Verminephrobacter eiseniae EF01-2: one gene and its partner. The protein of the gene in region 2 interacts with the protein of the main gene of each other region in a pairwise test. Links are inferred from orthologs where the notes say so. Each region holds a gene or a part of one and is shown on either strand. Other genes may lie near its edges.

What was found. Proteins that work in one complex are often made in the same cells at the same time.
Region 1: the proteins of VEIS_RS11165 (region 2) and VEIS_RS04740 interact in binary tests that used the Escherichia coli proteins (3 or more experiments, as listed by UniProt). The link is inferred for Verminephrobacter eiseniae EF01-2 from one-to-one orthologs.

Annotation. Positions count from the first base shown.
Region 1 is NC_008786.1:1,074,873-1,077,786, reverse strand. Bases 88-2,911 are described here. They hold VEIS_RS04740 (glutamate-5-semialdehyde dehydrogenase), read left to right. Parts: upstream 88-771; coding sequence 772-2,052; downstream 2,053-2,911. Other genes in these bases: VEIS_RS04735 (FadR/GntR family transcriptional regulator), read left to right, coding at 2,271-2,911; holA (DNA polymerase III subunit delta), read left to right, coding at 88-609. Also shown: more of holA, read left to right, coding at 1-87; more of VEIS_RS04735, read left to right, coding at 2,912-2,914. UniProt on the Escherichia coli protein: Catalyzes the NADPH-dependent reduction of L-glutamate 5-phosphate into L-glutamate 5-semialdehyde and phosphate. The product spontaneously undergoes cyclization to form 1-pyrroline-5-carboxylate.
Region 2 is NC_008786.1:2,586,450-2,589,538, reverse strand. What follows is about bases 18-3,016. They hold VEIS_RS11165 (LytR/AlgR family response regulator transcription factor), read left to right. Parts: upstream 18-1,101; coding sequence 1,102-1,932; downstream 1,933-3,016. Other genes in these bases: VEIS_RS11155 (carbohydrate ABC transporter permease), read right to left, coding at 2,852-3,016; VEIS_RS11160 (IclR family transcriptional regulator), read right to left, coding at 1,968-2,834; VEIS_RS11170 (sensor histidine kinase), read left to right, coding at 18-1,105. Outside these bases: VEIS_RS11175 (2TM domain-containing protein), read left to right, coding at 1-17; more of VEIS_RS11170, read left to right, coding at 14-17; more of VEIS_RS11155, read right to left, coding at 3,017-3,089. UniProt on the Escherichia coli protein: Member of the two-component regulatory system BtsS/BtsR, which is part of a nutrient-sensing regulatory network composed of BtsS/BtsR, the low-affinity pyruvate signaling system YpdA/YpdB and their respective target proteins, BtsT and YhjX.

The DNA.
Region 1 (2,914 bases), 1.5 Mb from region 2 along the record:
CCGCAATGGCTGGCCCAGCGCCTGGCCGCCCAGGGCCAGCGCGTGCTGGCGGGCGAGGAGGGCCAGCGCACGCTGCGGTTCTTTGCCGATCGTGTCGAAGGCAACCTGCTGGCCGCCCACCAAGAGATCCAGAAACTGGCCCTGCTGCACCCGGCCGGCGAATTGACGCAGGCCCAGGTCGAAGCCGCCGTGCTCGATGTCGCGCGCTACGACGTGTTCAAACTGTCCGAATCGGTGCTGGCCGGGCAGACCGCCCGCGTGCAGCGCATGCTCGATGGCCTGCAAGCCGCAGGCGAGAACGAAGTGCTGGTGCACTGGGCGCTGGCCGAAGACATCCGTGCGCTCAAGCGCGTGAAAGACGCGATGAACGCCGGCCGCCCGCTGCCGCTGGCGCTGCGCGAAAACCGCATCTGGGGTCCCCGGGAGCGCCTGTTCGAGCGCATCCTGCCCCAGGCCAGCGATGCGGCACTGGCCCGGCTATTGCAATCGGCGCACATCGTGGACGGCATCGTCAAGGGCCTGCGCTGGCCTGACTGGCCCGCCGATAGTTGGCAGGCATTGCAGCGACTGGCGCTGCAACTGAGCCGGCTGACATCGACCGCGCACTGACGGGCTTTGGGCCGCGCTGGTGATGCCCAATGGGGTCAATGGGGTTAATGGGGTCAATGGGGTCAATGGGGTCAATAGGCCACGGAGGCTTGATTTCACTTCGCCACGAGCTAGAAAAACAATAGCACAATGAATCTGCGGCACAATCGCCCGATGAGTCCGATGAACCTGGCTGAACTGACCGAATACACGCGCCATCTCGGCACCCGGGCCAAAACCGCATCTGCGCTGATGGCCAAAGCGCCAGCGGCCAGTAAGAGCCAGGCGCTCAAGGCGCTGGCGCGGCGGCTGCGCGACAACACCCCGGCGCTGCAAATCGACAACGCCCGCGACTTGGAGCGCGCCCGTGCTGCCGGTCTGGCCGCGCCCATGGTCGAGCGCCTGCAACTGAGTCCGCAGACCTTGGAAACCTGCGCCCAGGGCTGCGAGCAATTGGCGGCCATGCCCGACATCATCGGTGCGATCCAGGGCTTGCAGCAGCAACCCAGCGGCATCCGCGTAGGCCGGATGCGGGTGCCGATCGGCGTGTTCTGCATGGTCTACGAAAGCCGCCCGAACGTGACCATCGAAGCCGCCAGCCTGTCGATCAAGAGCGGCAACGCCTGCATCCTGCGCGGCGGCTCTGAAGCCATGGCCTCGAACCAGGCGCTGACAGCACTGGTGCAGCAGGCGCTGGCCGAGGCCGGCCTGCCGCAAGACGCGGTGCAACTGGTGCAGACCACCGACCGCGCCGCCGTGGGCCAGCTCATCGCCATGCCCGAATGCGTCGACCTGATCATCCCGCGCGGCGGCAAGGGCCTGATCGAGCGCATCAGCCGCGAAGCCCGGGTGCCGGTCATCAAGCACCTGGACGGCAACTGCCACATCTATGTCGACGCCCCCTGCGACATCGCCATGGCCGTGCAAGTCGCCGACAACGCCAAAACCCACAAGTACAGCCCCTGCAACGCCAGCGAAAGCCTGCTCGTGGCCAGGCCGGTGGCCGCCGAATTCCTGCCGAAAATCGGCGCCATATATGCCACCAAGGGCGTGGAAATGCGCGCCTGCCCCGAGGCGCTGGCGATTTTGGGCGCAGTGACGGGCGCCAAGCTGCTGCCCGCCACCGAGCAAGACTGGTCCGAGGAATACCTGGCCCCCATCATCAGCGTGAAAGTGCTCGACGGCGTGGACGCCGCCATTGCCCATATCAACCGCTATTCGAGCCACCACACCGACGCCATCCTGACCATGCACCACGCGCATGCCCAACGCTTCCTGCGCGAGGTGGATTCGGCCAGCGTGCTGGTCAATGCCAGCACCCGCTTTGCCGATGGTTTCGAGTACGGACTGGGCGCAGAAATCGGCATCAGCACCGACAAACTGCATGCGCGCGGCCCGGTGGGCATCGAAGGGCTGACCTCGCTCAAGTATGTGGTGCTGGGCGAAGGCGAAATTCGCCACTGAGGGCGGCGGATGCCCGGCTTTCACGGCCGGCGGACAGCTCCGAGCCCCAATGGGCATGGGGTACACTCGCCAAGTGCATGACTCACCTCATTCCATTTCCCAATCGTTCATGAAAGCAAAGGCGGAGCGCAGACAGTACCAATGTACGGCAAGCGACGCCGGCAAAGTGCACGGATGATTTGTAAATGGAATCACTCCCATCGGGTTTCGAATTGCCAATGAAATCGAATCACCCCGGCAGGCAGGATGATGAAAACACCGGGGCCAGCCCGGAGAAAATCGACGGAACCGAAGAGCCTCGACTGCGCTGGCATTTTCACCCGATCGCCAATGCCCGCGCTCACGAAGATGTCGTTGAGCAGATCATTTTCTCGATCTTGTCGGGTGCTTATTCTGCCGATGACCGCCTGCCCAGCGTCGAGCAGTTGGCACAAGCGATGAATGTCAGCAAGCCGGTCATTGGCGAGGCGCTCAAGGTCCTGATCAAGGCCAAAATCGTCCGGGTGCAGCGGGGTCGCTCCGGGGGACTGTTCGTGCTGACGAATAATGTGCCGGACGGTGTGCTGGCGCTGACCGCGCAATTGCGCCATGTGAGTCTGAGCGAAATCATCGAAGCGCGCCATCCGGTCGAACTGCAACTGGCGCTTTTGGCCGCCGAGCGGGCGACGCAAGCCGATTTTGCCGCCCTGCGCTCATGCATCGACCAACTGCGCGGGCATCGCCATAGCGATCTGTCGATCCGCATCCGTTACGACCACATGTTCCACTACACGCTGGGACGCATTGCGCGCAGTAGCGCGCTGGCGCTGTTTCAGCACCAGATTCTGGAGCAGATTTTTCTGCGCATGCCGGATTATTTTCT
Region 2 (3,089 bases):
GGCGCCAAGTGCGATGAGCGCTGCTTTGCATGACCGCGATGGGGCCTGGCGCCGCGCCACGCCCATCGACTGGCTCGACAAACTGCGCAACCTGCTGCGGACCATGGCCTTTTGCCTAGTCATCGCGGCCATACAGTGCGCGTTCCAGCCCGATTGGCCTTACGACATCCCCTTGCGCTACTCGCTGGCCATCGGCACGCTGTGCTGGGCGCTGATCGACTTCGGGCGCCACCTCTTTCGGCCCAACCCCGACACGGGCTGGCCCGCCGGCATCCCCGGATTGGTCTTGCCGGCGCTGGGCATCATCCTGGGCTACCTGGGGGGCAACTTGCTGGCCGCCTGGTGGTGCGGATTTTCATCCTGGGCGCCGGGCGGCGGGGCACAGTTGCGCATCTCCATCGGCATCACGCTGCTGGCAAGCTTTGCCGTCATCTATTTCTTCTACAGCGGCAGCAAACACACCAGGCTGCACGCCAGAATGGACGAGGCGCGCGGCCAAGCCGCCGAGGCGCAACTCCGGCTGCTGCAAACGCAACTGGAGCCGCACATGCTGTTCAACACGCTGGCCAACCTGCGCATGTTGATCGGCACCGACCCGGCGCGCGCGCAGCAGATGATCGACCGCATGATCGACTACCTGCGCGCCACACTCAGCGCATCGCGCAGCACCGAGCACCCGCTGGCCACCGAGTTCGAGCGCCTGCGCGACTATCTGGAACTGATGGCCATGCGCATGGGCCCGCGCATGGCCTACACCCTCACCCTGCCCGAGGCCCTGCGCGCCGTGCCCGTGCCGACCCTGCTGCTGCAACCCCTGGTGGAAAATGCCATCCGCCACGGCCTGGAGCCCCAGGTCGCCGGTGGCCGCATCAGCGTGCGCGCCGGCACCCGCCCTGGCGCCCACGGCCCGCTGCTGGTCATCGAAGTCCATGACACCGGCGCCGGCCTGCCCCCCGCCCCGCCCCCCGGCCAACGCTTTGGCCTGAGCCAGGTGCGCGAACGCCTGGCCAGCCTGCACGGCAGCGCAGGCACCCTCGATGTGCAAACCCCCAGCGCAGGTGGAACCTGCGCCTGCGTCACTTTTCCGCTGCGGCCAGCGCCATGAACCAGCCCGCCCCGCGCGCATTGATTGCCGAAGACGAGCCCCTGCTGGCCGCCGCGTTGCAGCAAGAGCTCAGCCGCGCCTGGCCCGGGTTGCAAATCGTCGCCACCGTGGGCGATGGGCTGTCGGCCGTGCGCCAGGCGCTGGCATTGCAACCCGAGTTGCTGTTCTTCGACATCCGCATGCCCGGCCAAAGCGGGCTCGACGCCGCCGTGGAACTGGCCGAGGACTGGCCCGGCACAGGCCCGTCCGCGCGCCCGTTTCCGGCGCTGGTGTTCGTGACGGCCTACGACCAGTACGCCGTGCAGGCTTTTGAAGCGCAGGCCATCGACTACCTGCTCAAGCCAATACAGCCGGCGCGGCTGCAAAAAACAGTGCAAAAACTACAGCAGGCGCTCGCCAATCACGCGCCTTACGCTATTGATTTGGAGGCCACCATGGCGCAACTGCGCCATCTGCTGGCAGCGCCGGGTGTCGTGCCGGGCAGCAGCGCATCTTCCGGCGCAGCGCTGACGCTGATTCCGGCCAGCAGCGGCAACCGCGTCCATATGGTGCCCGTGGCCGAGGTGCTGTATTTCGAGGCCGCAGACAAGTACGTGCGCGTGCTCACGGCGGCGCGCGAATTCCTGATCCGCACCCCGCTCAAGGAACTGATCGCCCAGCTCGATCAGCGGGTGTTCTGGCAGATCCACCGCAGCACCCTGGTGCGTGCCGACGCCATCACCACCGTGACGCGCGACGAAGCCGGCAAGCTGCACCTGGAATTGACCGGTCGCCCCGAAAAGCTCCCCGTCAGCCGCCTCTACGCCCACCTGTTCAAGGCCATGTAGCAGCGCTGCACCACCCTGCCACCCTGCCGCTCCGGTCACGACCCCCCGGGTTGCCCCAAAGCCTTGGAAATATCCACAGCGGCATTTTTCAAAATCAGCAGCGTTTCCTCCAAAGTCGGGCCACGGTAAACGTCCAACCGCTCTACGAAGGGGATGACGACCGCTGCAACCACCTGGCCATCGCTCCCCCATACAGGACAGCCAAGATTCGTCACCCCGCGCAATTGCTGGCTGGGAGAGCAGGCAAACCCGTCAGCGGCGACTTTATCGACGCCCGCCAATGCCTCTCCACGCAAAACACCGGGCTCACCGGTCAAAATGGCGTTTTGCTCCAACAGACGTTCCCTTTCTTGCGGCGAACGGAACGCCAGCATCACCTGGCCGGAAGCGGTATTGAACATACCGACCACAGAGCCGGTGCGCACCCCGAAAGACAGCGGCCCCGGCGCTTGAACCTGCGCAATGACCAATATCCGGCCCGCTTCAAACACGGCAAGATGGCACGATTGCAATGCCTGCTTGGCAACCAGTTGCATGCTGGGCAATGCTGCCTCCACCAAAGTACGAATGGGCCGGTTCCTGTGGGCCAATTCAAACATCCGCGTCGTCAAGTGATAGCAATCAGCGCGATCCGCATACAGCCAGTTGCGGCGCTGCAGCGTAACCACCATCCGGAATATCTCGCCAACGCTGCGGTGCAACTTCTGCGCAATTTCCGCCATGCCCAAACCATGCTCTGCATCGGTGAGCAGTTCCAGGATATCGATACCCTTTTCCAATGCCGGGGCCGCATACTGTGGCCGTTTGGCACTGGCAGCCAGAGGCACAGCAGCCTTTTGCGCAGCAGCCTTCTGTGCAGCGGGTTTGGCGCTTTTTTTGGGTACCGCAGTCGTTGGTTTCATGAGGCAGCACCGCAATGTCAGCCTTTGACGCCGCCCAGCGTCAGCCCGGCAATCAGGTGCTTTTGCACCAGAAACGTCAGCAGCAGTGCGGGAATGATGATCAGCACCGCCATGGCGCACATGCCGGCCCAATCGATGGTAAATTGCGCCGTGAAATCCATCAAAGCCACGGGCATGGTCTTGGTGTCCGGCGACCTGGTCAGCTGTGAAGCCAGCGCAAACTCGTTCCAACTGGTCAGAAAGGCAAAGATACCC